DNA from 3 places in the Variovorax sp. FW301-JW7 genome. Region 1 is predicted to be linked to each of the others. Evidence: predicted binding sites of a transcription regulator. Region 1 holds the regulator's gene; each other region holds the start of a gene.

Region 1 (9,635 bases):
GGTGTCGTTCTACACGCCGGCCACGCAGCTGGCCATCACGCTGCTGCTGGCGCCGGTGATCGTCACGGGCCTGTGGCTCGGGGCGCCGGTGATGATGGCCGTCGCGGTGATCGGCATCGGCCTGACCGCGATGATGTGGAAGCTGGTGGCCGACCATTCGCGCCAGCTCGAGGAGAACATCGGCCTGCGCCTGAACGAGCGCACGCTGCGCGAACAGGCGCTGGCCGGCCTGCGCGCCTCCGAGCAGGCCCAGGCCGAGCGGCTGCGCTTCTTCTCGGCGGCCAACCACGACCTGCGCCAGCCGGTGATGGCCATCGGGCTGCAGGCCGAGGTGCTGCGCCAGCAGCTGCAGCACGGCACCGACAGCGCGGCGGTGCAGCACACGGTGGCCTCGCTCTCGCGCGCGCAGCAGGCGCTCGAGGGCCTGACCAACCAGCTGCTCGAAATCGGCCGCATCGAGGCCGCGGTCGATCCGCTGCGCCCGGCGGCGGTGGCGCTGGCGCCGCTACTGAACGAGCTGGCGCGCCAGGCCGGCGAAGGCCGCGTCGCGGTGCGCTGCCCGGCCGATGCGGTGGCCTGGACCGACGCGGTGGCGCTGCGCCGCGTGCTCTCCAACCTGCTGGACAACGCCCTCAAGTTCACGCCGCGCGGGCGCGTGCTGCTGGCCGTGCGGGCGCGCCGCCGGCCCGGCACAGAGACTGGGCGCGCGTGGCGCGTCGAGGTGCGCGACAGCGGCATCGGCATCGCCGCCGAATCGCAGACGCGCGTGTTCGACGACTTCGAGCAGGTCGGCAACGTGGAGCGCAACCTGCAGCACGGCCACGGCCTGGGGCTGGCGATCGTGCGGCGGCTGGCGGGGCAGCTGGGCATCGAGGTCGCGCTGCGTTCGGCGCCGGGCAAGGGCTCGGTCTTCAGCTTCGAGCTGCCGGCGGCCCGCCCCGGTGCGGCGGCCGTGCCGGCCCCCGCGCCCGCGGTGGCGCTGGACGAGCCCGACGCCGATGCCGTGCTGCGCCCCGGCCTCGCGGTGCTGGTGGTCGAGGACAACATCGTGGTGGCCGACAGCCTCTCGGCGCTGCTGCGGCACTGGCACGTGGCGCCGCGCATCTACGCCAGCGCCGCCGAGGCGCTCGCGCTGGCCGACCTGGACGCGCTCGACGCGGCGCTGTGCGACATCCGCCTGCCCGGCGCGTTCAACGGCATCGCGCTGGCCGAGCGGCTGGCACAGCGCAAGCCCGCGCTGACGATCGCGCTGATCTCGGCCGACATCACCGAAGCCACGCAGCAGCTGGCCGCCGCGCGCGGCTGGCATGCGCTGCGCAAGCCGGTGCAGCCGGACGCGCTGCGGCGCGTGCTGCTGCGGGCCCAGCAGCAGCAGCAACAACAACCGCCGTCGCCGTCGTAGCGCTCGGCGCGGGCCGGCCCCGCTGCGGTGTCATCGCTTCCGAGCTATGCTCCGCGCACAGGCCGCCGCCGCCCCTGCCCCGATGCCCGTCGAACCACTTTCCGCCCCTGCCGTTGGCGCCGCCGCCCTGCGCGAGCCCCGCTACGGGCGGGTCGCGATGGCCCTGCACTGGCTGCTCGCGGCGATGATCGTCGGCTCGCTCGGCGTGGGGCTCTACATGACGGGCCTGCCCTTCTCGCCGCAGCGCCTGAAGCTCTACAGCTGGCACAAGTGGGCCGGCATCACCATCCTCCTGCTGTCGGCGCTGCGGCTGCTGTGGCGCCTCACGCACCGCCCGCCGCCGCTGTCGGCGCGGGTGCTGGCGGCCATGCCGGCCTGGCAGCGGGCCGCCCACCGCATCAGCCATGCGCTGATGTACCTGCTGTTCTTCGCGGTCCCGCTGTTCGGCTGGGCCTACAGCTCGGGCATGGGCGTGCCGGTCGTGTGGTTCGGCCTGCTGCCGCTGCCCGACCTGGTCGCGGTCGACAAGGACTTCGCCGAGGCCGTGCTCAAGCCGCTGCACCAGCGCAGCGCCTTCCTGCTGGCCGGCGTCACGCTGCTGCACGTGGCGGCGGCGCTCAAGCACCACTGGATCGACCACGACGGTCTGTTGCAACGCATGTGGCCCGCGCCACGCAAGGAATCCGCCGGATGACGACCCGTCTTTTGTGGGGCACCGCCGCCCTCCTCGGCCTCGCGCTGCACGCCGCGGCCGAGCCCCTGCCGGCCACCACCGCGAAACTGGTGCCCGAGAAGAGCCAGATCGCCTTCGTCAGCAAGCAGATGGGCGTGCCGGTGGAAGGCAGCTTCAAGCGCTTCGACGCGCAGGTCGCCTTCGACCCGAAGAAGCCCGAGGGCGGATCGGTCGTGCTGCAGATCGACACCGCCAGCGCTGGCTTCGGCGTGCCCATGAGCGATGCCGAGCTGCCCAAGCCGACCTGGTTCGACACCGCGCATTTCCCGCAGGCTAGCTTCCGCTCGAGCGCCATCAAGGCGCTGGGCGAGGGCCGCTTCGAGATGGCCGGCAAGCTCACCATCAAGGGCGTCAGCAAGTACGTGACGGTGCCCGTGAGCATCGTGTCGTCGGGCGGCGCGTATTCGGTCGCCACGGGCACCCTCACGATCCAGCGGCTCGACTACAAGGTGGGCGACGGCGAATGGACCGACACCTCGGTGGTCGGCAACGAGGTGCAGGTGCGCTTCAAGCTGACGCTCGCGGGCCTCGGGCCGCTGTGACGACGATTTCATTTCCCATGCATCCTTCTTCCCTTGCCATGAACAAGCTCCTCTTCGCCGCGGCCCTGTGCGCGGGCGCGGCCCTGCCCCTGGCCGCCACGGCCCAGGAATACACGGCGCCGCCGCTGGCCGCCAAGCCCGCGGGCGGGCCGGCCAAAAATGCGAGCTACGTGATCGACCCGACCCACACCTTCGTCATGTACGAGATGGGCCACTACGGCACCACCACCAACCGCGGCCGCTTCAGCACCAAGGACGGCTCGGTGCAGATCGACGGCACCGGCGCCAGCGGCAAGGTCGACATCACGATGGACATCAGCTCCATCAACACCGGCGTCGACCTGCTCAACCGCCACGTGCAGAGCAAGGACTTCTTCAACGTCGCCGAATTCCCCACCGGCCGCTTCGTGGCCGAGCGCATCGACTTCAGCGGCGACAAGGTGACCGACGTGCCCGGCACGCTCACACTCATGGGCCAGACCAAGCCGGTGACGCTGAAGGCCGTGCGCTTCAACTGCTACCTGAACCCGCTCATCAACCGCCAGGTCTGCGGCGGCGACTTCGAAGCCACCGTGCAGCGCAGCGACTGGGGCATCACCTGGGGCCTGAACTTCGGCTTCGAGAACAAGGTGAAGCTGCTGGTGCAGGTCGAAGCCGTGAACGTGCAGCAATGACGACGACGCAAGGAGCCACGCGATGATGGACACCACCCTTTCCCTGCTCGGCATCGCCGGCGCCATGGCCGTGGGCGCGATGAGCCCGGGCCCGAGCTTCGTGATGGTGGCGCGCACGGCCGTGGCCTCGCGCAGCGACGGGCTGGCGGCGGCCCTGGGCATGGGCGCCGGCGGGCTGGCCTTCTCCATCGCGGCGCTGGCCGGCCTGCAGGCGGCGTTCCTCGCGGTGCCGGGGCTGTACCTCGCGATCAAGGCCTTCGGCGGCGCCTATTTGATCTACCTGGGCTTTCGCATCTGGCGCGGCGCGCGTCAGCCGCTCGCGATCACGCCCGACACGGACGCCTCGCCGCGCCAGCAAGGCCGCAGCGGACGCACCTTCCTGCTCGGCCTGGCCACGCAGGTCAGCAACCCGAAGACGGCGGTGGTGTACGCGAGCATCTTCGCGGCCTTCCTGCCGCGCGAGGTGCCGCTGGTGCTGGCGCTCGCGGTGCCGGCCGTGATCTTCTGCATCGAGACGGGCTGGTACGCGATCGTCGCGCTGGCGCTGTCCTCGGCCGCGCCACGCGCGGCCTACCTGCGCTACAAGACCTGGATCGACCGCGCCGCCGGCGGCGTGATGGGACTGCTGGGCCTGCGGCTGGTGTGGTCGGCCATGCGCGGCACCTGAGGCCCTAGAGCAGGCTCTCGGGCGTGAGCGGCGCCAGCAGCTCGAGCATGGTGCGGTCCCAGAAGCCCGAGTCGGGCTCTTCGTGCAGCACGGTGGTCTTGCCGCCTTCCTCGCTGACCCACTCGATGCGCCGCGAGCCGGTGGCGCCCGCATCGGCGCCTTCGGCAAAGCGCAGCCGGTAGGCGCCCTGCTGCTTGAGCACGTCGAGCAGCTTCAGGGTCTGCTGCGCCATCTCGGGGCTGCGGATGAACAGGCCGATCTCGGTGTTGTGGACCTCGGAGCGCGGATCGAAATTCATCGAGCCGACGAACAGGATGCGCTGGTCGATCACCGCCGACTTGGCGTGCAGCCGCCCCACCGACGTGCCGAACAAACCGAGGCGCACGCTGCGCCGCGTGCGCGCGGAACTCAGCTCGTGCAGCTCGGCGCCCAGCGCGAGCATGTCGGCGCGGTAGCGGCGGTAGGCGGTGTGCACCAGCGGCTCGTCGGTGGCGGCGAGCGAGTTGGTGACCACGCTGATCTTCACGTGGCGCCCGCGGATCTCGCGCATCACCTCCAGCCCCGACGCGCCCGGGATCAGGTAGGGCGAGACCAGCGTCACCTCGCTGCGCGCGCGGCGCATCTGCTCGACCACGTTGTAGCGCACGCTGTCCACGTCGAGCAGCGGCACGCCGCCGTACGACGCGGTCTTGCCGATCACGCGGTCGGGTGAATCGGCATACGCCTCGGCGGTGGTCCAGATCAGGCCGAGCTTGCCGGCGTCGAGGTCGTCGGCCACCGGGCTGTAGCCCAGCAGGTCGTTGGGCGCGGGCCTGGGCGGCGGCGGCGTGGTGTCGGGGCCGGTGGCGGCGTCGAAGCGGCGCTGCAGTTCCTCGCGCGGCAGGTCGGTGTGCACGACCGCGCCGATCGGGCGCACGTGCGGGCTGTTCCAGTACTGGTCGAACAGCACGCCCAGGCGCGGGATCAGCGCGCCCGTGACGAAGGTGTCGAGGTCGATGAAGTTCGGGCCGGTGGTGCGGCGGAAGTACTGGTTGCCGATGTTGCGCCCGCCCGCCACCGCCATCGCGCCGTCGGCGATGAAGAGCTTGTTGTGCATGCGGCGGTTGACGCGGCTGAAGTCGAACAGTGACGCGGTGAAGCGCTTGAGCAGGCTGCCGCGCCCCGCCGGAAACGGGTTGAACAGACGCAGCTCGACGTTCGGCGTGGCGGCCAGGCCGAGCAGCAGCTCGTCTTCGCCGGACGTGTAGAGGTCGTCCATCAACAGGCGCACGCGCACGCCGCGCTGGGCCGCATCGCGCAGGGTGCGCAGCAGGTAGCGGCCGGTCTCGTCGTTCTCGATCTGGTAGTACTGCACGTCGAGCGTGCGCTGCGCGCGGCGCGCCAGCTGCAGCCGCGTGTCGAAGGCGAAGTCGCCGCCGGGCATCAGGCGAAAGCCGCTGAGGTCGGGGTCGGGCTGCGAGGCCAGCGCGATCTTGCCGAGCGCGGTGTCGGCCGAGACGGCGATGGCCTTGGTGGGCGGGCGCGGCGCCTCGTCGGGCAAGGTGGCACAACCGGCGAACAGCGATGCAGCCACGAGGGCGAAGACCCAATGCCCCCAGCGCGACAGCAGGCGACGGGTCATCGTGGGCTTTCTACAGAGCTTTGCGCAGGTTGGCGGGCGCGATGCGCAGCGCCTCGCGGTACTTGGCGACGGTGCGGCGCGCGCACTCGATGCCCTGCTCTTTCAGCATCTCGGAGATCTGGCTGTCGGACAGCGGCTTCTTGATGCTCTCGGAACTCACGAACTGCTTGATCAGCGCGCGCACTGCCGTGCTCGACGCGTTGCCGCCGGTCTCGGTGCCCAGCGCCGAACCGAAGAAGTACTTGAGCTCGACCGTGCCGAAGGGCGTCGACATGTACTTGGCGGTGGTCACGCGCGAGATGGTCGATTCGTGCAGGCCCAGCTCGTCGGCGATCTCGCGCAGCACCAGCGGGCGCATCGCGAGTTCGCCGTGCACGAAGTAGCTCTTCTGCCGCTCGACGATGGCGTTGCTCACGCGCAGGATGGTGTCGAAGCGCTGCTGGATGTTCTTGATGAACCAGCGCGCCTCCTGCAGCCGCTGCGACAGCGCCTGGCTGCCCTCGCCCTTGTGCGACTTGAGCGCACCGGCGTAGATGTCGTGCACGCGCAGGCGCGGCATGACCTCGGGGTTGAGCATGACGCGGAACTTCACGTTCGTGCCGCGCCCGGTCTTGGTGACGATCACGTCGGGAATGACGATGTTGCGTTCGACGTCCACAAAGCGCCGGCCCGGCTTGGGCTCCAGGCGCGCAATGATCTGCAGCGCCGAGCGCACCAGCTCTTCGTTCGTGCGCGTGAGCGTGGCCAGGCGCTTGAAGTCGCGCCGCGCGAGCAGCTCCATCGGCTGCTTGCAGATCGCGATGGCGGTCTTGCGGATGAGCGCTTCGGCCTCGGTCTCGTCTTCGCTGGCGAGCGCCTTCAGCTGGATGCTCAGGCATTCGCCGAGGTCGCGCGCGCCGACGCCCGCCGGCTCCAGGCTCTGCAGCAGGCCGAGCGCCACCTGGAAATGGTGCACGAGGTCGTCGAACTGGTCGTTGTCGTCGCCCGCCAGGCCCGAGGCCAATGCGGGCAGCGAGTCTTCGAGGTAGCCGTCGTCGTTGAGCGATTCGATCAGGAAGCGCAGCGCGGCACAGTCGTTTTCGTTGAGCCGCAGGCTCAGCGCCTGGCGGTGCAGGAACGACTGCAGCGACTCCTGGCTGCGCGCAAGCTCGGTGGCGTCGGCACGCTCGTCGTCGCCCAGGTTGTTCTGGCGCGCGGGTGCATCGCTGCCCCACTCGCTGTCGTCGGGCGCCATCTCGACGGTGCCGTCGCCTTCCCAGTCGGGCTCGCGCTCGGTGATCTCGGCGGCGGGGCCATCGGAGTCGGGCGTGGACGTGGTTTCGCTGGTGGTGGTCGTCGCGCTGCTGGTCGGCGCCGGGGCGAAATCGCCTTCGCCGGTTTCACCGCCCTCGTCGCGCGGCACGGGCGTGTCGACAGCATCGAGCCCGAACTCCTCGCGCGCCGCTTCTTCCGCGGTGCGTTCGAGGAACGGGTTCTCGTCCAGCATCTGCTCGACCTCCTGGCTCAGCTCGAGCGTGGAGAGTTGGAGCAGGCGAATGGACTGCTGCAGCTGTGGCGTCAGCGCCAGATGCTGCGAGACGCGAAGGGACAGCCCTTGCTTCATGGAGACCCGACCCTCCCTTACATGCGGAAGTGCTCGCCCAGGTACACCCTGCGTACCTCGGCGTTGTCGACGATCTCCGAGGGTGTGCCTTGTGCCAGCACGTGCCCGTCGCTGATGATGAACGCGTGATCGCAGATGCCCAGCGTTTCACGCACGTTGTGGTCGGTGATGAGCACGCCGATGCCACGTTCCTTCAGGAAGCTGATGATCCGCTGGATCTCGATCACCGCGATCGGGTCGATGCCGGCGAAGGGCTCGTCCAGCAGGATGAAGCGCGGCTGGGTGGCCAGCGCGCGCGCGATTTCGACGCGGCGGCGCTCGCCGCCCGACAGTGCGAGCGCAGGCGAATCGCGCAGATGGTCCACGCGCAGGTCGGCCAGCAGGTCGGTCAGGCGCTCGTCGATGTGCTGCTTGGACAGCGCCACCAGACGGCCGTTGGCGTCGGGCTCGCGCTGCAGCTCGAGCACGGCACGCACGTTTTCCTCGACCGTGAGCTTGCGGAAGATCGAGGCTTCCTGTGGCAGGTAGCTCAGGCCCATGCGCGCGCGGCGGTGGATCGGCATGTGGGCGATGGGCTCGCCGTCGATGGTGATCTCGCCGGCGTCGGCGCGCACCAGCCCGACGATCATGTAGAACGACGTGGTCTTGCCGGCGCCGTTGGGGCCGAGCAGTCCGACGACCTCGCCCTTTTGCACATCGAGCGAGACGTCTTTCACGACCGTGCGGCTGCCATAGCTCTTCTTGAGGCCGCGCGCCACGAGGCGGCTGCCCGGGACGCCGTCGGCGGGCGGGGTTCCTGCGGTTTCGATCACTTGCGCCCTTCCCCTTCGGTGCCGCCCAGCGTGGTGCTCGAGCGCAGCCCGGCGCCGGGCGCGGGGGTGGGCGCCGGGGCCGCGGGCTTCTTGCCGCCGGCCGCCGGTGCAGCGCCGGGCGCCGCCGGGGCCGGCGTGGCCTTCGGCGTGAGGATGGCCTTCACGCGACCGCCACCGCCCGCCGAGACGCCGGCGTTCGGCGGCACGAGGGAGCCGTTGACGGTGTAGGTGTCGTTGCTCTGGTCGTAGACGATCAGCGCGCCGCTGCTCTCGTCGTTGGCCGTGGCGCCGATCAGGCGGCGCATGACGGCGCGGCGGATGAACTTGACGTTGTCGGCGCGGCTGTCGTACTCGATGACTTCCGACTCGCCCTCGATCCACTCGTCGCCGGCGTTGCGCTTCTGCTTGTAATAGGCCAGCTTGCCGGGCGCCGCCGTGACCACGCCGTACTGGTAGCCCTCGGCGTCCTGGCGCACGTCCAGCCGCGCACCGCGGATGATGATCGTGCCCTTCGTGACCAGCACGTTGCCGGTGAACACGCTGGTCTGTTTCAGGTCGTCGTAGCGCATCGAGTCGGACTCGATGTTCATCGGCTTGGTGCGGTCGGCGGTTTCAGCCAGGGCGCCGGAGGCGGCTCCGGCCAGCAACAGCGCGCCGAAGGCCAGGCGGCCGAGGCGACGAAGGGTGGGGAATGTGGGGATGGAGGGCAATGTCATAAAGGCACGAAACTTGCTCTGAAACATTGTATGCGTGGGACGGTGATTGACCACCGCCGCCAATGAAAAAGCCCGCCGAAGCGGGCCTTGCGTTCGACCAGGAAAGCAGGTCGCCGGGTCGGTCAGCCCTTCTTGGCTTCGCCGATCAGGAAAGTCGCAACCTGCAGCACCTTGGCCATGCTGCCGGCGGTTTCGCCGTCGACATACCAGCGGCCTGCCACGGCCAGGGCCGGCACGCCGGCGACCTTGTAGGCCTCGGTCTGCTGCGACGCGCGACGGGCCTTGCTGGCCACGCCGAAGGACGCAAATGTTTCCTTGAACTTGGCGCCGTCGAGGCCGGCACGCTCGGCCCAGGCCTGGATGTTGGCTTCGCCGTTCAGGTTCTGGCGCTGTGCGTGGATCGCAGCGAACACCTTCGGGTGGTATTCCTCCAGCTTGCCCATGGCTTCGAGCGTGAAGTACAGGCGCTGCTTGGCTTCGACGTCGTTGCCCACGAAAGGCACCGGGATGCGGCGGAACGCCACTTCCTTCGGGGCTGCCTTGACCCAGGCTTCGAGCGAGGGCTCGAAGTCGTTGCAGTGCGGGCAGTTGTACGAGAAGAACTCGACCACCTCGACCTTGCCGGCGGATGCATCGACGGGCACGCGCTTGTCGAGCACGAGGAAATCGGAGCCGGCCTTGGGGGCGCGCTGGGCGTGTGCCGGAACGGCAGCCAGCGAAAGCAGCCCGATCGAAGTGGCGGCCAGCGAAAAGTCACGACGTTTCATGGAAAAGATTCTCCTGTGGGTACCGCAGTACAGAGCCGGCGCGCCGCCGGGAGTTCCCCGTGGGCGGCGCGACCGAGGCGCTGGAATTGACAAACGCG
Region 2 (9,635 bases), on a different contig from region 1:
GGCGTAAAGACATACGAGTCGCAAAGCGTCAATGCATCGAATGCGCCGGTGGCAGCCTTGTATCGCAAGCGCGAACACGTGCTGGGCGACATCGTCAACGGCGCGCCAGTCCATGTCGGCAAGCCACCTTTCAGTTACGCCGATGCCGGGTACGCGGACTTCGTGGTGTCGAAAGCCTCTCGCAAGAACGTCGTCTACGTGGCGGCCAACGACGGAATGCTGCACGCGTTCTCGTCCGACACATCAGACGGTGGCACCGAGCTCTGGGCTTTCATTCCCACGGCGGTCATGCCCAACCTGTACAAGCTGGCCGACACCGCCTATGGCGCCAACCATCAGTACTTCGTGGACGGAGCGCCGGTGATGGGCGACATCAAGGTCGGCGACACCTGGAAGACCATTCTTGTCGGCGGCCTCAACAGCGGCGGAAAGAGCTACTACGCGCTGGACATCACGAACCCCACCAGTCCCTCGATGCTGTGGGAGTTCACCGACGACAACCTCGGCCTCAGCTATGGCAACCCGGTCATCACCAAGAAGGCCGACGGCACCTGGGTGGTCGTGTTCGCATCGGGCTACAACAACACCAGCGGCGACGGCAAGGGCCACTTGTTCGTGCTGAACGCGAACACCGGCGCCAAGCTCCAGGACATCTCGACCACCGCCGGCAGCGCCAGCGCGCCCAGCGGCCTGGCGAAGATCAATGCATGGATCGACGATGCCGCCAACAACACCAGCAAACGCTTCTACGGCGGTGACATGCTGGGCAACCTGTGGCGCTTCGACATTGACGGCCTGATCGAGCCGAAGCGCGCGGCGCTCAAGCTCGCGACCTTCCAGGTCAGCAATACGCCGCAGCCGATCACCACCAAACCCGAGACCGTGGAGGTTGCAGGCAAGCCCGTGATCGTGGTCGGGACGGGCCGCTATCTGGGCCAGAGTGACATCGAGGACACCACGCAGCAGAGCATTTATGCCGTGAAGGACCCGCTGACCAACAACGGCTGGGGCGATGTGCGCGCAGACACGACCAATTTCGTGCGGCAAACCTTCACACTGAATGCAGCTGCAGCCACGGCCACCACCGCAGCTGTTTCGAACAACGCTGTGAACTTCGCGACCAAGGGAGGATGGTGGATCGACCTGCCACACGGCCGAGAACGCATCGCCACCAATCTGGGCCTGCAACTCAACACCCTTGCCATCGCAACCGCCATCCCCAATGGCGACGCGTGTGCCTCAGGCGGCTCGTCGTGGCGCTACTACCTCAACGTGACCAATGGCGGCGTGGTGACCACCAACCCGGCCGGCATGCAGTGGAGCAGCAGCACGCTGATTGTCGGGATGAGCTGGGTGAAGGACAGCGATGGGAATATCCGCATCATTTATCAGCGGAGCAATGGGGATCTGGGGTCGGAAGTTCCGCCGACCGGGCCGCCGTCGGGGAACGGGAGTGTGCATCGGACTTCCTGGCGGGAGCTGGTGAACTAGACACAAGGTGTCTGATCCAGGCTGTCATAGGTTGGCGCCTACAAAGGACTGGTAGGCCTGGGTATTGAAGGTGCTGGAGACGCCCGATGAATTTCATCGGGCGTTTTCAATTTCAGGGCTGGTACGGTCTCTGCGAGACCCCGCGCCGCTAGTGCGACTAGCGCACCTCGCAAACGAACTTGATCACGGTGTATTCGCGCGCATCACACTAGCGGCCACACCAACCCCAGGACGGCCCAGAACTCGATGGCGGCTAGCTCTTGCTCTACTCAACCCGGAAGAAGCTTTTGCGAGAACACGAAGGCCCTTTTTCGATACGTGCCCGGTCCTTCTTCAGTACATCCGATCACCACCTCGAACAGTCGGGCATTCGCGTTGACTTCAAAAGGCAGCACCTCGGGGAAGTCGACCTTCTGCTCGGTGAGTCGATGGCATGGAAGCGGAAGAGGATTTCTTGGCCGATACGGGCATGGGCAGCCGAGAGGATGCTGAATCCCAGTTCTGGTCGCCGTGCCAATACAGTCGAGCGGCTCCGGATACCGTAGCGCTATTGGACCGGCCCTGGCTGCGTTCGCTTTCTTGATTGAAAGACCAAGAGTCTGCGCGCCTCGAACCTGACCCCATTGACCGGCCTTGCTTGAGGGAAAAGGTGCCAGTCCACGAAGACTGGTACACGAGGATTAAAAAGCAAAAAGCCGCCCGAAGGCGGCTTGGTTGTAGGCCGTTCTGAGCAGCCTCAGATTGTTATTGGTCGCAAGTCTTAGGACGAACCGACTGGTCCAGGTTGGACTTGCATGCCCAGCTCGCGTTGCTGGCGGTGTATACGAACGTAATGGTCTGGCCCTTCAGCTTATCGTTAACGCCCGTCTGGGCGAACGTTGCGACGAGACTGCATTCGCCCGCGACAGCCGGATTGGCCGTGATGCCAGAGACGTACTTGCCGGCCAGCGTGAAATTGTTGGAGGTATGCAGAGCACCAGCTTCGACCGGGGCCACTGGGGGGTTGGCAGCGGGCTGCCCAGGAATCGGCGCGTCTGTGCTGCAGGCCTTTGCCAAACCTTGGGAGCCGGCAATCTCCATGAGTGGGGTCTTCAGACCGGCGAGCAGGTTCATTGCTTCAGTGGTCTGAGCGCGAGCCGTGTAGTTTTGGTACTGCGGCAGAGCCACAGCTGCCAAGATACCGATGATCGCCACAACGATCATCAATTCGATCAGGGTGAAACCCTTTTGCACATTGCGTGCGATAGAACGACGGTTCATTCGATTAACTCCAGGTTGGTTTGTAAAGCCCGGGAACCAGCCCGGAGCGGGGTAACTTCCGCAGCATCCGTGCCACCCAGCTTCCCCACCCTGCAGCCCTCGATCGGGCCGTCTTTGGTCACAAGATAGTTACATGATGTGACACAACTCGCACTCAGATGCCAATTGTGTCGACAAATTTGTCATGCCCGACCGACCCTTGTCAGAACGTCAGCACCCCATCCGCCTTCAGCCAGCGGATGTCCCGCTGCGCCAAGCCGGCCACCTCCCGCCCTGCCAGCATCTCGATCTGGCTCATGATTTCTTCGGTCTCTGCGGGCTTGGTGTGGGTGATGTAGATCGGGTACTGCTTGCCCGGATCAATGTGCGCCAGCTCGTGCGCCAAGGCCACAGGCGACAGGTGCAGGCTGCGTTCGGCCAGCGCCTCCTCACGGGAGCTGAAGGCGGTCTCGATGACCAGCATCGCCACGTCGATCGCGTTGACGCGCTCCCAGAACGGCGGGTTGCGCTCGGTGTCGCCGCTGAAGACCCAGTGGGCGCCGCCTTCGGCCCGACGGATGGCGAAGCCGCAGGCTGGCACGGTGTGGACGGCCGGCAGCACCTCGATCAGCTTGGGAGCGTCGCGCCCCAGCTCGAGGCACTGCCCGACTGCGATCTCGTGAAAGCTCACGAAGGGCGATTCGGGGCTGGGAATGCGTTCGAAATTCGGCCAGATGACGTTGTTGAACACATGCGCGCGCAGCGCGTCGATGGTGGCTTTCAGGGCATGCACGCGCAGCGGCCGGGTGCGGCGGCTGCCGACGGCGTCGAGCATCAGGGGCAGGGCGGCGATGTGGTCGAGGTGCGAGTGGGTGAGCACCACGTCGTCGATGGCGGCCATCTCGTCGAGGGTGAGATCGCCGACGCCCGTGCCGGCGTCCACGAGCAGGTCCGCATCGACCAGGAACGAGGTGGTGCGGCAGTCCTTGGCGATGGCGCCCGAGCAACCCAGCACGCGTACCTGCATTGTGGAAGACCCCTTGGTTGCGTCTGTCGTCATTTGGTGTCGAACCGGGTGGCGCCGTCCCAGTCCGGGTCCTGCGGGCGTAGCGCCATCGAGGCTAAACGCTGGGCATAGAGCTGGTAAAGGACTTTTTTGGCATCCGCGGCGAGCAGGGGAGCCAGCAAGTTTCGGCCCAGCGCCCAATCCTGGCGGCGGTAGGCAGCGAGCACCTGGGTCCAGCGGTCGAGTTGCTGCGATGTGTCCCGCGCTTCAGCGCCGACCTGCGCAGAAAGCGGGGTGTAGATGGCGACGGCCTGGGCCTTGCCCTTGACGCGCACGCTGTCGAGCTCCTGCCAGACGAAGCCGGGCGCCGCTTCGCGGGTCGCGCCGCTGGCCACGATCTCGACCCCGTAGTGTCCGCTCAGACCCTCCAGCCGGGAGGCGAGATTGACCGCGTCGCCGACCACGGTATAGCTGCGGCGCGCGGTCGAGCCCATGTCGCCGACGCTCATGAGGCCGCTGTTCAGGCCGATGCCGGCGCTGATCTCGGGGCGGCCGTTGGCGCGGTGCTGGCGGTTGATGTCGTGCACGGCAGCGGCCATGTCGATCGCGGCCTGCACGGCGAGCGCGGCGTGGCCGGGCGTGTCGATGGGCGCGCCCCAGAAGGCCATGACGCAGTCGCCCATGTATTTGTCGACGGTGCCGCGGTGCGCGCTGATCACCTCGGTAAGGCGGCTGAAGACGGTGTTCAGGAAGGCCTGCAGCTCGGCCGGCGCCATCTGCTCGGACAAGCGCGTGAAGTCGCGCATGTCGCAGAACATCACGGTCATTTCCTTGCTCTCGGCGCGCATGCTGTAGCGGCCGGGGCGCACGAGCATTTCGTCGACCAGCTGCGGCGGCACGTAGGTGCCGAAGAGCCGCACCAGCCCGCGCCGCGCGCGCGATTCGACGAAGTAGCCCCAGCTCATGTTGAGGGCAAAGGCCAGCGCCACCATGAAGAGCGCCGACGCCAGTGGGAGCACGAGGCTGTGGCCGATGTAGAGCCAGGTGTTGAGACCGACCAGCGCGGCGACCACGCCCGCACCGAGCAGCACGGCGCGCGATGCCGACAGCAGCGACAACCCGAAGGCGAGCACGAGTCCCGCCGCCAGCACGGTCAGCACTTCGTAGCCCGGCGCATAGTCGGGCACGGCCAGCAGGCGCCGGTCGAGCAAGCCCGAGACGATGTTGGCATGCACCTCGACGCCCGGGAACGCAGCACCGACCGGGGTGGCGCGCAGGTCCTGCAGGCCGGGGGCGGTGGCGCCGAGCAGGACGATCTTGTCCTTCAATTCACCCGGTGCCAGACGGCCTTCGAGCACATCGGCAGCGGCCACGTAGCGGAACGACCCTGCACGCGGACCACCAGGCCCACGGAACGGCACCTGCAGGCTGGCGGTCTGGTCGACCGGGATGCGCAACGACCCGAGCACCAGCGCCTGCAGGCGCGGAAAGTTGCCGTCGCCGGCCACGAGCGCCGGCCGCACCGGTGGCGAACCGTTTGCGATGCGGTACACCGCCAGTGCCAGCGATTCGTAGTGCCCGGGCGCCGCGTGCTCGCCTTCGTAGCGGGCGATGAGCGGCACGCTGCGGATGACGCCGTCGTCGTCGCCGTCACCGACCAGGGTGTTCAAAAACCCCGCGACTGGCGCCGCGCGCCCCAGCACCGGCAGGCTGGCGCCGAACCCGTTCCAGAGCGTGACGAAGGAAGCCTGAGGCGGAAAGGCGTCGGGCGGCAGCACCGGCGTCGCTGGCAGCAGCCCCTTGGCGCTGGGCTGTTCGGTGCGCGTGAAGTAGTAACCCAGCGCCACGGGCTGGCCGCGCAGGGCCTGAGCCAGTGTGGCGTCGTGGTCGAGGGTCGGCGCGAGCTGGTCGATTTCGGCGGAAAGCCCCGGCACATCACGCAGCGGGCCGGCCGCAATTTCCTTCAGGCGCCCAAGGCCGGAGCTGCGGTCGGGCTCGAGAAACATCACGTCGAAGCCCAGCACGGCCGCGTGCTGGCGGGCGAGCAGTTCCGTCGTGAGGCTGGCGATCTTGTCGCGCGGCCAGGGCCACTGGCCCTCGCGCGCCAGGCTGGCGTCGTCGACATCGACGATCACAACCCGCGTGTCGGGCGTGCCCGGCATGGTGGCGCGCAGGCGGGCGTCGTAGATCAGATGGTCCAGATGCTCGATCACGCCCAGCCGCCAGGTGCCAGTCGCATGGAGCAGCGCCAGCAACACCGGCAGCAGCGTGATGGCGATGCGCGGCCAGTGCCGCCGCAATGCGCTCATGGCCAGTCAGCCTTGGACAACGGATGCCTGTCGGCGAGAAAACGGGGGGCGGAGCGGGGCGCCGGGCGCGGCTCAGATCCGAACGAACTGCATGCGCGTGGCGCCGCCGAGTTCGAGCACGTCGCCTTCCTGCAGCGCGACGGCCTCGGCGCCCAGTTGCACGCCGTTGAGCGTGACGCTGCCCACGACGGTGGCCGCCACGTAGCCCTGACGGCGGCGCGTGACGACGGCCACGGCCACGCCAGGCTTGCCAATGGTGGTGACGACCTTCTGCAGCGGGACGTCCTGGCCTTCGTTGGCGCCCGAGAGCACGCGCAGCATGGGCACGCCCAGCTCGACCAGCGCGCCCGATTCGGTGGGCGCCGACGAGAGCGGCATCGGGGCCGAATACTCGGAGAGCGAGGCCCGCACGGAGCCGGGGCCGACCATGAGGTTGCTGTGCGAGCGGAAATGGATGCGGCAGCCGCCGACCTCGATGACGTCGTTGTCCTGGAGCGCCTGCTTCTGGATGGCCAGCGCATTGACGTAGGTGCCGTTGGTGCTGTTGAGATCTTCAATTTCGACTTCGCCGCCGCTCATGTGCAGCACGGCATGCTCGCCGCTGACGGCGAGATTGTCGATCACGATGTCGTTGTAGGCGCGCCGGCCCAACGTCGTGCGATTCTTGGCGAGCGCCACTTGACCGATGACGACGCCATCGACCGAAATGATCATCTTCGGCATGGCCGATTACTCCCCGTTTGCAAAGATCCAGCACCGTCAGGCGGCGCAAACGGTCCGCCGCCTGGGTTGGCTGCTACATGGCCCCGCGGGTCGCTTCGCTGACGCCCGCCTTGGCCAGAACAACTGAAATGTTATCCCGTCCGCCATTGTCGTTTGAAATTGCAACCAAAAGTGAAGCCATCTCCTTGAGCCCGAGATCGCGAGTCAAAAGCGTGAAAAGCTGCGCATCCGACACCATCTCGCTGAGCCCGTCGGAGCACAGCATGTAGAGATCGCCCGGCCTGGCGCTGTGCTCGTGCATCTCCAGCAAGACCTGGGCCTCCACGCCCACGGCCCGCGTCACGAGGTTGCGGGTGGGGGAATTCAGGGCCTCTTCGGGGGTGATGGCCCCGGCGTCGAGCTGCTGCTGGCGCAGCGAATGGTCGCGCGTGAGCTGCTCCAGCTTGTTGTTGCGCAGGCGGTAGCAGCGCGAATCGCCGATGTGCCCGACCACCACGCGCTGCGGGCGAAACGCCGCCAGCACCAGGGTCGTGCCCATGCCCCGCAGTTCTTCGTGGGTGATGCCGGCCTGGAGGATGGCGCCGTTGGCCTCGTCGGTGGCCGCCTGCAACGCACGCCGGACCACGCGGGCGGGTGCCTGCATGCCGGCCTGGGCGAACCAGCGGCCGAAGCTCGCGTGCATCAGCGAAATGGCCATGGCACTGGCCACCTCGCCGCCCTTATAGCCGCCCATGCCGTCGGCCAGCAGCGCCAGGCCGAGGGCCGGGTCGACATGCACCGCGTCTTCGTTGTGGGCGCGCAGGCGCCCGACATCGGTCAGCGCCGCAAACTCCCAGCTCAGCGCCGGTCGACTGGAGAAAAGGGAAACGCCAACACCTGCCATCGTTTGTCAGCGCTCGCTTTTTAGAAGATCAGTGCGCAGCAGCGCGTGCGCGCCGTTGCAGGAGGCGGCCCAGACCCACGACGATCACCACGCCGGCGATGGCGCCCGCATAGTGCATCCAGGGGTTGGCTGCCAGCATGTCGTGCAGCGACACATCGCTCACGATGGTCTCGCCGCCGACCCAGCCGATCAGCGCGGCGCCCAGCATGACGATGATCGGGAAACGTTCCATGAGCTTGATCATGAGCGTGCTGCCGAAAATCACCAAGGGGATGCTGATGGCCAGACCCAACACCAGCAGCACCATGCTGCCTTGCGCGGCGGCCGCCACGGCGATCACGTTGTCCAGGCTCATCACCAAGTCGGCCAAGAGGATGGTCCGAACGGCCACGAACATGCTGCCGTATTCCTTGGACTCGCCTTCGCCCTCGTCGTCCTCGCTGAGCAGCTGCAGCCCGATCCACAGCAGCAAGGCACCGCCGATGATCTGCAGGTAAGGCAGCGCGAGCAGCTTGGCCGCCACCACCGTCAGCACGATGCGCAGCACCACGGCCGCGCCCGAGCCGAACAGCACGGCTTTTTTCTGTTGCGCGGGCGGCAGCGATCGCGCCGCCATGGCAATCACGACGGCGTTGTCGCCCGACAAGATGATGTTGATCCAGACGATCTTGATCAGACCGATCCAGAAGTCTGTGCTTTGAAGAAGTTCCATGTCTCTGATCCCACTGTGTTGTATTGAAAAAAGCGCCCGCAACTCAATGCGGGCGCTTTCTTATTTCTGCGTGGTATTGCGAGCGGCGGGAGCGCCGCCAGCGGTCCTGGTGCTTTTTACAGCTTGCCCTTGAGCAGCTTGGCGAGCTCCGAGAAGTTGCGCGTCACGGTGAAGCCGCACTCTTCCATGATGGCGAGCTTGGCTTCGGCCGTGTCGGCACCGCCCGAGATCAGCGCGCCGGCGTGGCCCATGCGCTTGCCGGGAGGGGCAGTGACACCGGCGATGAAACCGACGACCGGCTTCTTCATGTGGTCCTTGCACCAGCGGGCTGCGTCAGCCTCGTCCGGGCCGCCGATTTCACCGATCATGATGACGGCGTCGGTTTCGGGATCGTCGTTGAAGGCTTGCATCACGTCGATGTGCTTCAGGCCGTTGATCGGGTCGCCGCCGATGCCGACTGCCGACGATTGGCCCAGGCCGATTTCCGTCAGTTGAGCCACGGCTTCGTACGTCAGCGTGCCCGAACGCGAGACCACGCCGATGCGGCCCTTGCGGTGGATGTGGCCGGGCATGATGCCGATCTTGATTTCGTCGGGCGTGATCAGGCCGGGGCAGTTCGGGCCCAGCAGCAAGGTCTTCTTGCCGCCGGCCGCTTCCTTGGCCTTCATCTTGTTGCGCACTTCGAGCATGTCGCGAACCGGGATGCCTTCGGTGATGCAGATCGCCATGTCCAGGTCGGCCTCAACGGCCTCCCAGATGGCGGCCGCGGCGCCTGCTGGCGGCACGTAGATCACCGACACGGTGGCGCCGGTCTGCGTGGCGGCTTCCTTCACCGAACCGAAGATCGGGATGTTGAAGATCGACTCGCCGGCCTTCTTCGGGTTCACGCCGGCCACGAAGGCGTTCTTGCCGTTCGCGTATTCCTGGCACTTCTCGGTGTGGAACTGACCGGTCTTGCCGGTGATGCCTTGCGTGATGACTTTGGTGTCTTTGTTGATGTAGATCGACATGACTTGTTCCTTAGGCCTTCTTGACTGCTGCCACGACCTTCTGGGCCGCGTCCGCCATGGTGTCGGCGCTGATGATCGGCAGGCCCGACTCGGCCAGCAGCTTCTTGCCTTCGACTTCGTTGGTGCCCTTCATGCGCACGACCAGCGGCACTTGCAGGTTCACAGCCTTGCAGGCTGCGATCACGCCGGTGGCGATGGTGTCGCACTTCATGATGCCGCCGAAGATGTTCACGAGGATGGCTTCCACGTTCTTGTTCTTCAG
Region 3 (9,635 bases), on a different contig from region 1:
ACCGGCGCGCGGTGCCGCGCGAGCGAGGCCGGCGTGGCGTGCGGTTGCAGCAGCGTGGTGCGGTCGACCTCGCCGTGCGTCTGCACCCAGACGTCGGCGCTGCTGCCGCCGCGCTGCATCGAGGCGATCTGTGCGTCGGGGCCCGCCAGGCGCGCCAGCCCGCCGGGCAGCACGCGCCACGACTGCGGGCCGTCGCTCACTGCGAACACGCGCAGCATCAGCGCGCGAGGCGCGATGTGGCCGGGGCCGAGGTCGCTGGCCCAGGTCGGCATCTGCGACAGCGGCAGGTAGCCCTGCACCGTGTGGACGTCGCCCTCGCGCACGATACGGCCGGCCCATTCGTCGATTTCACGGCGGCCTAGCTGGCTGCCGAACACGGCGTCGAAGCTGGAGCGCCCCTGGAAGCCGGGGTAGGTCGGCTTGATGGCGCTCTCGCCCAGCTGCGGCAGCACGGCCTCGAGCGAGGCGCGTTCACCGCACCACCAGGTCGGTAGCGCCGGCAGCTTGAGCTTCTCGCCGATGAGCCGCAGCGCCAGCCCCGGCAAAAAACCCAGCAGCGCGGGCGATTCGAGGAAGGCCGAGCCCGGCATGTTGGCCACCAGCAGGTTGCCCGCGCGGATCGCCTGCAGCAGGCCGGGCACGCCGAGCGTGGAGTCGGGGCGCAGCTCCAGCGGGTCGAGGAACTGGTCGTCGAGCCGCTTGATGAGGCCGTGCACCGGGCGCAGGCCCTGCAGCGTCTTCAGGTACAGGCGCTGGTCGCGCACCGTGAGGTCGCTGCCCTCGACCAGCGTCAGGCCGAGGTAGCGCGCCAGGTAGGCGTGCTCGAAGTAGGTCTCGTTGTACGGGCCGGGCGTGAGCAGCGCGATGTGCGGCGGCGAGCCCGAGGGGCACATGCGCTGCAGGCCTTCCATCATGGCGCTGTAGGTGGCGGCCAGCCGCTGCACCTGCAGCGCCTCGAAGGCCTGCGGAAACTGCCGCGTGATCGCGAGGCGGTTCTCCAGCAGGTAGCCCAGGCCCGACGGTGCCTGCGTGCGCTGCGAGACCACCCACCAGTTGCCGTCGGGGCCGCGCGCGAGGTCGAAGGCGGCGATGTGCAGCCAGGTGTCGCCCGCCGGCTTCACGCCGTGCAGCGCGCGCAGGTAACCGGGGTGGCCGCGCACCAGCGCCGGCGGCAGCAGGCCTTCGGCCAGCAGCTGCTGCGGGCCGTAGGCGTCGGCCATCACGCGGTCGAGCACGCGCACGCGCTGCTGCACGCCGGCCTCGATCTGGGCCCAGCTCTCGGGCGAGACGATCAGCGGGAACAGGTCGAGCGACCACGGCCGTTGCGGGCCGTTGGCGTCGGCGTACACGTTGTAGGTGACACCGTTGTCGCGGATCTGCCGCTCCAGGCTGACCGCGCGCCGCGGCAGGTCGTTGATGCCGCCGGGGCCGAGCTGTTCGAAGAAGGCGTTCCAGGCGGGGGTGAGCGGGGGCTGGTCGCTGGACGGGGAGGACTCCTGTCCTTGCGACTGCGACTGGGAGGACGAGGGGGACTGTGACTGGGATTGCGATTGCGATTGCGACTGGGTCGGTCGTTCCTCGGCGGCGTCGTACAGCAGCGGGGCCGCGGCGGGCGCCGGGGCCGCGCCCGACACCGGCCGCGAGGGCGCCGCGGGCGTCGCCTGTCCCCGCAATTCGTCGAAATGCCCAGGCAGGGCCGCCGGCGCGAGCGAAGACGCCAGGGCCGCCGGATGCTCCGGGGCCTGGGCGTCGAACAGGGATTCGTTCAGGGGTTCCACAGGGGGGAGATTGTCACATCACCGTCACCGGGGCCGATCCGGCGGTGCGGCAGGGTTCCCCCTGAGTCCTTGGGCCGGTCAGCGCCGCAGGTCCAGCGTGAACGGAAACTCTCGGCTGCCCGGCAGCTCGATGGTGGCCGGCGGCGTGCGCAGCAGGCCCGGGGTGTGGCCGGTGCGCGTGAAGCGCGAATGGCGGCGGCTCTCGGCCTCGTAGGCGTTGACCGGGAAGGTGTCGTAGTTGCGGCCGCCCGGGTGGGCGACGAAGTACTGGCAGCCGCCCAGCGAGCGCTTCATCCAGGTGTCGACGAGGTCGAAGGTCAGCGGGGCATGGGCCGGGATGCTCGGGTGCAGCGCCGAAGGCGGGTTCCACGCCTTGTAGCGCACGCCGGCCACGAACTCGCCGGTGACGCCGGTGGGCTGCAGCGGCAGCACCTTGCCGTTGACGGTGACGACGTGGCGGCTTTCGTTCAGCCCGGTCACGCGCACCTCGATGCGCTCCAGCGACGAGTCGACATAGCGCACCGTGCCGCCGGCCGAGCCTTCCTCGCCCATCACGTGCCAGGGCTCCAGCGCGTTGCGCAGCGACAGCTCCACGCCCATCGACTGCATCTGGCCCACGAGCGGGAAGCGGAACTCGAAGTGCGGCGCGAACCAGTCGGCATCGAACGCGAAGCCGGCCTGGCGCATCTCGCTGATGACGTCGTCGAAGTCCATCTTGACGAAGGTCGGCAGCAGGAAGCGGTCGTGCAGCTCGGTGCCCCAGCGGGTGACGGGCGCCTGGTAGGGCGCGTCCCAGAAGCGGGCGACCAGCGCGCGGATCAGCAGCTGCTGCGCGATGCTCATGCGCGCATGCGGCGGCATCTCGAACGCGCGCAGTTCCAGGAGGCCGAGGCGGCCGGTGCTGGAGTCGGGCGAGTAGAGCTTGTCGATGCAGAACTCGCTGCGGTGCGTGTTGCCCGACACGTCGATCAGGATGTTGCGCAGCGTGCGGTCGACCAGCCACGCAGGCATGTTCTGGCCATAGATCTCGCGGTTCTTGGCGATTTCCTTCAGCGCGATTTCAAGCTCGTAGACCTGGTCGTTGCGCGCCTCGTCCACGCGCGGCGCCTGGCTCGTCGGGCCGATGAACATGCCCGAGAACAGGTAGCTCAGCGACGGGTGGTTGTGCCAGTACAGCAGCAGGCTGGCCAGCAGCTCGGGCCGGCGCAGGAAGGGGCTGTCGGCGGGCGTGGCGCCGCCCATCACGAAGTGGTTGCCGCCGCCGGTGCCGGTGTGGCGGCCGTCGGTCATGAACTTCTCGGCCGACAGGCGCGTCTCGAACGCGGCGTTGTAGAGGAACTCGGTGTGGGCGACCAGTTCCTTCCAGTTGTGGGCCGGGTGGATGTTGACTTCGATCACGCCCGGGTCGGGCGTGACGGCCAGCATCTTCAGGCGCGGATCGCGCGGCGGCGGGTAGCCTTCCATCACGATGCGCACGCCGAGCTGCTGCGCGGTGGCTTCGACGGCGGCAACGAGGTCGAGGTAGTCCTCCAGGCGCGCCAGAGGCGGCATGAAGACGTAGAGCACGCCCGAGGCGCTGCCTTTCTTCTCGGCCGCCGGGCCGTTGGCGCGGCGCGGGTCGCGCACTTCGACGCACAGCGCGGTGCGCGTGACCCAGTGGGCCGATTCGCCGCGCAGCGGCTGGCGCGTGGCGGGTGTGGCGGCATCAGCCGCAGCGGCTGCATCGCCCTTCGCTGCATCGCCGGGGCTTTGCATGCGCAGCGACGCGGGCACCACGGGCGGCGCGCCGAAGGTGTAGGGCACCTCGCCCAGGTCGGCGCCAGCGACCGGAGCGGCATAGCGCGCGCGGTAGTCGGACGCGCTGGGCAACGCGGCGCGCGGCGCGGTCGGGTCGCGCTCGATGAGGTAGGGGTAGTCGCCCTTGCTGGCCCACGGCTGCGAGTCGAGCGGCAGGCGGTAGCCCATGGGCGAATCGCCCGGGATCAGGAACAGGCGGTCGTCGCGCAGGAACCACGGGCCGGTCTTCCAGCCGGGGCCGGCGAGCGCGGGCGCGTCGCCGTTGGCGTTGCCGGGCTCGATGGGCAACATGTAGCCGATGACCGCATCGAGCTTCTGCGTGAAGACGCGGCGCAGGCGCACGCGTTCGAGTTCGTCGTCGAGCTTGGAGTCGAAGGGGTCGACGTTCACCGGCAGGCGGCGTTCGCGCCACAGGTAGTAGTAGGTGTCCTCGTAGCCGGGCTGGATGTAGCGCTCGGTGAGGCCCAGCTTGTGCGCCAGCACGGTGGTGAAGCGGCGCGCGTCCTCGCTCGTGTAGTGGGTGGGAAAGCGTTCGTCGGCGAACAGCTCGGGGTCGTGCCACAGCGTCTGGCCGTCGGCGCGCCAGAAGATCGACAGCGCCCAGCGCGGCAGTTGCTCGCCCGGGTACCACTTGCCCTGGCCGAAATGCAGGAAGCCGCCCTGGCCGTACTCGGCGCGCAGCTTGTGCACGAGCTCGGTGGCGTAGCCGCGCTTGGTGGGGCCGAGCGCGTCGGTGTTCCATTCGGCCGCGTCGCGGTCGCCGGTGGCCACGTAGGTCGGCTCGCCGCCCATCGTGAGGCGCACGTCGCCGGCTGTCAGGCGCGCATCGACGGCGTCGCCGAGCGCGATCACCTCGGCCCATTGTTCTTCGGTGTAGGGCTTGGTGACGCGCGGCGATTCGTAGATGCGCGTGACCGTCATCTCGTGGCTGAACTCGACCTCGGATTCGTCGACGCCGCCCTCGATGGGCGCGGCGCTCGACGGCGTGGGCGTGCAGGCCAGCGGGATGTGGCCTTCGCCGGCCATGAGGCCCGAGGTGGCGTCCAGGCCGATCCAGCCGGCGCCCGGCAGGAACACCTCGCACCAGGCGTGCAGGTCGGTGAAGTCGACCGTGGTGCCGCTCGGGCCGTCGAGCGCTTTTACGTCGGGCGTGAGCTGGATCAGGTAGCCCGAGACGAAGCGCGCGGCCAGGCCCATGTGGCGCAGCAGCTGCACCAGCAGCCAGCCCGAGTCGCGGCAGGAGCCGCTGCCGTTGGTGAGCGTTTCTTCCGGCGTCTGCACGCCGGGCTCCATGCGGATGAGGTAGTTGACGTCCTGCTGCACCTGCTGGTTCAGGCCGACCAGGAAGTCGATGGTGCGCTGCTCCTTGCGGTCGACCTTGTCGAGATACGCCTCCAGCAGCGGCGTGACCGGATCGGCCACGAGGTAGGGCGCCAGCTCTTCGGCCTGCGAGGCCGTGTACTTGAAGGGGAAGTTCTCGGCCTGCGGCTCGAGAAAGAAGTCGAAGGGGTTGTAGACCGCCATCTCGACCACGAGGTCGACCGTGACCTTGAACTCGCGCGTTTTTTCGGGGAACACGAGCCGCGCCTGGTAGTTGGCGAACGGGTCCTGCATCCAGTTGACGAAGTGCTCGGCCGGTTCGACCCGCAGCGAGTACGAGATCACATTGCTGCGGCAATGGGGCGCGGGGCGCAGTCGCACGACTTGCGGGCCCAACTGCACCAGGCGGTCGTATGTGTAGTGGGTGACGTGGTGGAGTGCGGCGTGGATGGACATGCGTAGGGGCGTGCAGTGCAGCGAGGTTGCATCGAAAAGATGTCTCTGGTGAGACGCATACTAGCCCAGTTGCCAAGCAATTAACGCGCCATCGAGCGTGGGTTGGGGGAGGGTTTGCATCATGGATTCCGGGGTGTGGGGAGGGCAGTCGCGGCGTGCGTCCGAGGCGGTCGCGGGTGGGGCGGGGGCCTTCGTTGTGCTCGGCGGCACGCTGCTCGGCGCGGCCTTGCAGTTGCGCCAGCCGCTGCTGTGGCACGCAGGCGTTTACGTCGCGTTGTTGCTCGCGGGGCTCGGCGGCGGATGGCTGTTGTGGCGATGGCGTGGGCCTCGGCCGATCGTGCTGGTGCTGTCGCTGGCCTGCGGTGCGATGGCCGGCGCGGGGCTCGCCGGATGGCGCGCGACGGCTTATGCAAACGGGGCGCTGGAGCCGCAACTGGAAGGGCGCGACCTGCGGCTCACGGGCGTGGTCTCGCAGATGCCGCAACCCGGCGAGATCGGAACGCGCTTCCGTTTCGACGTGGAGACGGCGCAATGGGCCGAGGCCTCGCGCGATGAGGCACCGCCGACGGTGCCACCGCGCATCGCACTCGCCTGGTACGGCGAATACAGCGGGATGTGGGAGCAGCCCGCCGAACGTCGCGCATCCGTCGCACGCACCGTGGGCGAGGTGCACGCCGGCCAGCGCTGGCAACTGACCGTGCGCCTGCGCGCGCCGCACGGCAACCTCAATCCGCATGGCTTCGACAGCGAGCTGTGGGCGTGGGAGCAGGGCGTGCATGCGCAGGGCCATGTGCGAGTTGGCGCACGCGACCCTGCGCCGCAACTGATGGGCACCACTTGGCTGCACCCGATCGAGCGGGCGCGCGAAGCCGTGCGCGATGCGGTCTTCGCCCGCGTGGACGACCGGCGCCAGGCCGGCGTGATCGCCGCGCTCGTCACAGGCGACCAGGGCGCCATCGACCGCGCCGACTGGGACGTGTTCCGCGCCACCGGTGTGGCGCATCTGATGTCGATCTCGGGCCTGCACATCACCTTGTTCGCTTGGTTTGCGGCGCATGTCGTCGGCGCGCTCTGGCGGCGCAGCAGCCGGCTCATGCTGCGGCTGCCCGCGCAACAGGCCGCGCTCGCGGGCGGCGTGCTGCTGGCCGCGCTCTACGCGCTCTTCAGCGGCTGGGGCGTGCCCTCGCAACGCACGGTCTGGATGCTTGCGGCCGTGGCGCTGCTGCGCCTGACCGGCCGGCGCTGGCCGTGGCCGCACGTCTGGCTGCTGACGGCGGCGGTCGTGGTGGCCGCCGACCCGTGGGCGCTGCTGCAGGCCGGCTTCTGGCTCAGCTTCGTGGCGGTGGCGGTGCTGTTCGCCTCCGCCACGGCTGTGCCGGGCGAGGGGCGGGTGGGCGCGCTCACCCGACTGGGCCGCTTCTTCCGCGAGCAATGGACCATCACGCTGGCGCTCGCGCCGCTGAGCCTGCTGCTGTTCCAGCAGGTGTCGGCCGTCGGGCTCGTGGCCAATGCGATCGCGATCCCGTGGGTGACGCTGGTGATCACGCCGCTGGCGATGCTCGGCGTGGCGGTGCCGCCGCTGTGGGATGTGGCGGCCGGTGCGGTGAAGCTGTTCGCCTCGTTGCTGCAGGCGCTCGCCGGCCTGCCGTTCGCCACGCTGTCGATGGCCGCGCCGCCGCCGTGGCTGGCCGCGGGCGGCGTGGTGGGCGGTGTGCTGCTGGCGATGCGCCTGCCGTGGTCGATGCGCGCGCTCGGCCTGCCGCTGCTGTTGCCGGTGCTGCTGTGGCAGCCGGCGCGGCCCGCCGTGGGCGAGTTCGACCTGCTCGCCGCCGACATCGGGCAGGGCAACGCGGTGCTCGTGCGCACCGCCACGCACAGCCTGCTCTACGACGCCGGCCCGCGCTACGGGCTCGACAGCGACGCGGGCCACCGCGTGCTCGTGCCGCTGCTGCGCGCGCGGGGCGAGCGGCTCGACCTGCTGTTGCTGAGCCATCGCGACATCGACCACACCGGCGGCGCGCCCGCCGTGCTCGCCATGCAGCCGCAGGCGGCGCTGCTGAGTTCCATCGAGGCCGGGCATCCACTGCAGGCGCTGCGCCCCGCGCGCCGCTGCGAGGCCGGGCAGCGGTGGCGCTGGGACGGCGTCGACTTCGAGGTGCTGTTTCCCTTCGACAGCGACTACCTCGGCTTCACGCGGCCCAATGCCGTGTCGTGCGTGCTGCGCATCGGCAACGGCCGGGCCACGGTGCTGCTGGCCGGCGACATCGAGCGGCTGCAGGAGGCCGCGCTGGTGTCACGAACCACTGGGCTGCAGGCCGACCTGCTGCTGGTGCCGCACCATGGCAGCAAGACTTCGTCGAGCGAGGCGTTGCTCGACGCCGTGCGCCCACGCATTGCCCTCGTCCAGGCCGGCTACCGCAGCCGCTTCGGCCACCCGGCGCCCGAGGTGGTGGCGCGCTACGTCGAGCGCGGTGTGCAGGTGGTCGACAGCCCGCGCTGCGGCGCCGCCCATTGGGCAAGCCAGCTGCCCGCCGAGCTGAAGTGTGAACGCGCGCACGACCTGCGCTACTGGCGCCACCGCATGCCTTGAAGGTCCGAAACGCGAAATGCCCTCGCATTGCGCCCAAACCTAGGGCTTCTACTGGCCTTGAACTTGCTAAGCTATGGCTCAAGGAGATTGGTCGTTCCATGCACAAATTCGACGAGATGTATGAGCAGCTCCCCTATGCGGGCGCTGCAATCCGACAGCACTACAAGCGCTACGACCAATGGCTTGCGAAGCAACCCGGTGAGGTGATGCGATCGCGGCGTGAAGAGGCGGAAATGATTTTCCGCCGGGTCGGCATCACCTTCGCGGTGTATGGCGCCAAGGACGAGGACGGCTCCGGCACCGAGCGGCTGATCCCGTTCGACCTGCTGCCCCGGATCATTCCCTCCCACGAGTGGGAGAGCATGGAAAAGGGGCTGGTGCAGCGTGTCACGGCGCTCAACCGCTTCCTGTACGACGTGTACCACGACCAGGACATCATCAAGGCCGGCATCATTCCGGCCGAGCAGATCCTGAACAACGCCCAGTTCCGTCCCGAAATGATGGGCGTGAACGTGCCGCACAACGTCTACTCGAACATCTCGGGCATCGACATCGTGCGCGCCCCCGATGCCCAGGGCAACGGCGAGTACTACGTGCTCGAAGACAACCTGCGCGTGCCCAGCGGCGTGAGCTACATGCTCGAGAACCGCAAGATGATGATGCGGCTCTTCCCGGAGCTGTTCAACCAGAACCGCATCGCGCCGGTCGCCCATTACCCCGACCTGCTGCTCGAAACGCTGCGCGCCAGCGCGCCGCCGGCCACGGCCGAGCCCACGGTGGTGGTGCTCACGCCCGGCATGTACAACAGCGCCTACTTCGAGCATGCCTTCCTGGCCCAGCAGATGGGCGTGGAGCTGGTCGAAGGCCAAGACCTGTTCGTGAAGGACGACTTCGTCTACATGCGCACCACGCGCGGCCCGGTGCGGGTCGACGTGATCTACCGCCGCGTCGACGACGACTTCCTCGACCCCGACGTGTTCCGCCCGACCTCCACCCTCGGCTGCGCGGGCCTCATGCGCGCGTACCGCGCGGGCAACGTCGTGATCTGCAATGCCGTGGGCACCGGCGTGGCCGACGACAAGTCGATCTACCCCTACGTGCCGAAGATGATCGAGTTCTACCTCGGCGAGAAGCCGATCCTGAAGAACGTGCCCACCTACATGTGCCGCAACAAGGACGAGCTGCAGTACACGCTCGACAACATGAAGGACCTGGTCGTCAAGGAGGTGCACGGCGCCGGCGGCTACGGCATGCTCATCGGCCCGGCCGCCACGCAGGCCGAGATCGAGGATTTCAAGAAGGCCGTCATCGCCAAGCCCGACGGCTACATCGCCCAGCCCACGCTGAGCCTGTCGACCTCGCCGACCTTCGTCGACGCCGGCATCGCGCCGCGCCACATCGACCTGCGTCCCTTCGTGCTCTCGGGCAGCGAGGTGCAGATGGTGCCCGGCGGCCTCACGCGCGTGGCACTCAAGGAAGGGTCGCTGGTGGTCAACTCGTCGCAGGGCGGCGGCACCAAGGACACCTGGATTCTCGAAGCGGACCGCACGGCCAAGCCGAAGGCGGCCACGCAGTCGCAAAGCCAATCGCAGTAGGAGAACCCACGATGCTGTCCCGCACCGCAGACCACCTCTACTGGATGTCGCGCTACACCGAGCGTGCCGAGAACACGGCGCGCATGCTCGACGTCAATT

Evidence for each region. Region 1 encodes sigma-54, which starts transcription at its own class of promoters, with help from an activator protein. Its sites were predicted from a motif close to TGGCANGNAANCTGCTTT; they were not measured.
Region 2: AC3WQM_RS23585 (pilin) is a predicted target of sigma-54. The motif match lies at 2,809-2,826, and genes of this name have one in related genera.
Region 3: AC3WQM_RS08920 (transglutaminase family protein) is a predicted target of sigma-54. The motif match lies at 5,425-5,442, and genes of this name have one in related genera.

Annotation. Positions count from the first base shown of each region.
Region 1 covers NZ_JBYTBC010000016.1:4,727-14,361, forward strand. The annotation lists gene AC3WQM_RS29045 (sensor histidine kinase) at 1-1,402, shown strand, start outside; gene AC3WQM_RS29050 (cytochrome b) at 1,485-2,096, shown strand; gene AC3WQM_RS29055 (YceI family protein) at 2,093-2,677, shown strand; gene AC3WQM_RS29060 (YceI family protein) at 2,716-3,351, shown strand; gene AC3WQM_RS29065 (LysE family translocator) at 3,374-4,018, shown strand; gene AC3WQM_RS29070 (phospholipase D family protein) at 4,023-5,639, opposite strand; gene rpoN (RNA polymerase factor sigma-54) at 5,650-7,242, opposite strand; gene lptB (LPS export ABC transporter ATP-binding protein) at 7,260-8,054, opposite strand; gene lptA (lipopolysaccharide transport periplasmic protein LptA) at 8,051-8,770, opposite strand; gene AC3WQM_RS29090 (thiol:disulfide interchange protein DsbA/DsbL) at 8,893-9,537, opposite strand.
Region 2 covers NZ_JBYTBC010000009.1:160,782-170,416, reverse strand. The annotation lists gene AC3WQM_RS23590 (pilus assembly protein) at 1-1,491, shown strand, start outside; gene AC3WQM_RS23585 (pilin) at 2,236-2,751, opposite strand; gene AC3WQM_RS23580 (3',5'-cyclic-nucleotide phosphodiesterase) at 2,954-3,757, opposite strand; gene AC3WQM_RS23575 (CHASE2 domain-containing protein) at 3,787-6,045, opposite strand; gene AC3WQM_RS23570 (FHA domain-containing protein) at 6,118-6,768, opposite strand; gene AC3WQM_RS23565 (Stp1/IreP family PP2C-type Ser/Thr phosphatase) at 6,842-7,651, opposite strand; gene AC3WQM_RS23560 (TerC family protein) at 7,680-8,363, opposite strand; gene sucD (succinate--CoA ligase subunit alpha) at 8,480-9,373, opposite strand; gene sucC (ADP-forming succinate--CoA ligase subunit beta) at 9,384-9,635, opposite strand, start outside.
Region 3 covers NZ_JBYTBC010000003.1:90,437-100,071, forward strand. The annotation lists gene AC3WQM_RS08915 (circularly permuted type 2 ATP-grasp protein) at 1-1,778, opposite strand, end outside; gene AC3WQM_RS08920 (transglutaminase family protein) at 1,857-5,351, opposite strand; gene AC3WQM_RS08925 (DNA internalization-related competence protein ComEC/Rec2) at 5,473-7,941, shown strand; gene AC3WQM_RS08930 (circularly permuted type 2 ATP-grasp protein) at 8,040-9,536, shown strand; gene AC3WQM_RS08935 (alpha-E domain-containing protein) at 9,548-9,635, shown strand, end outside.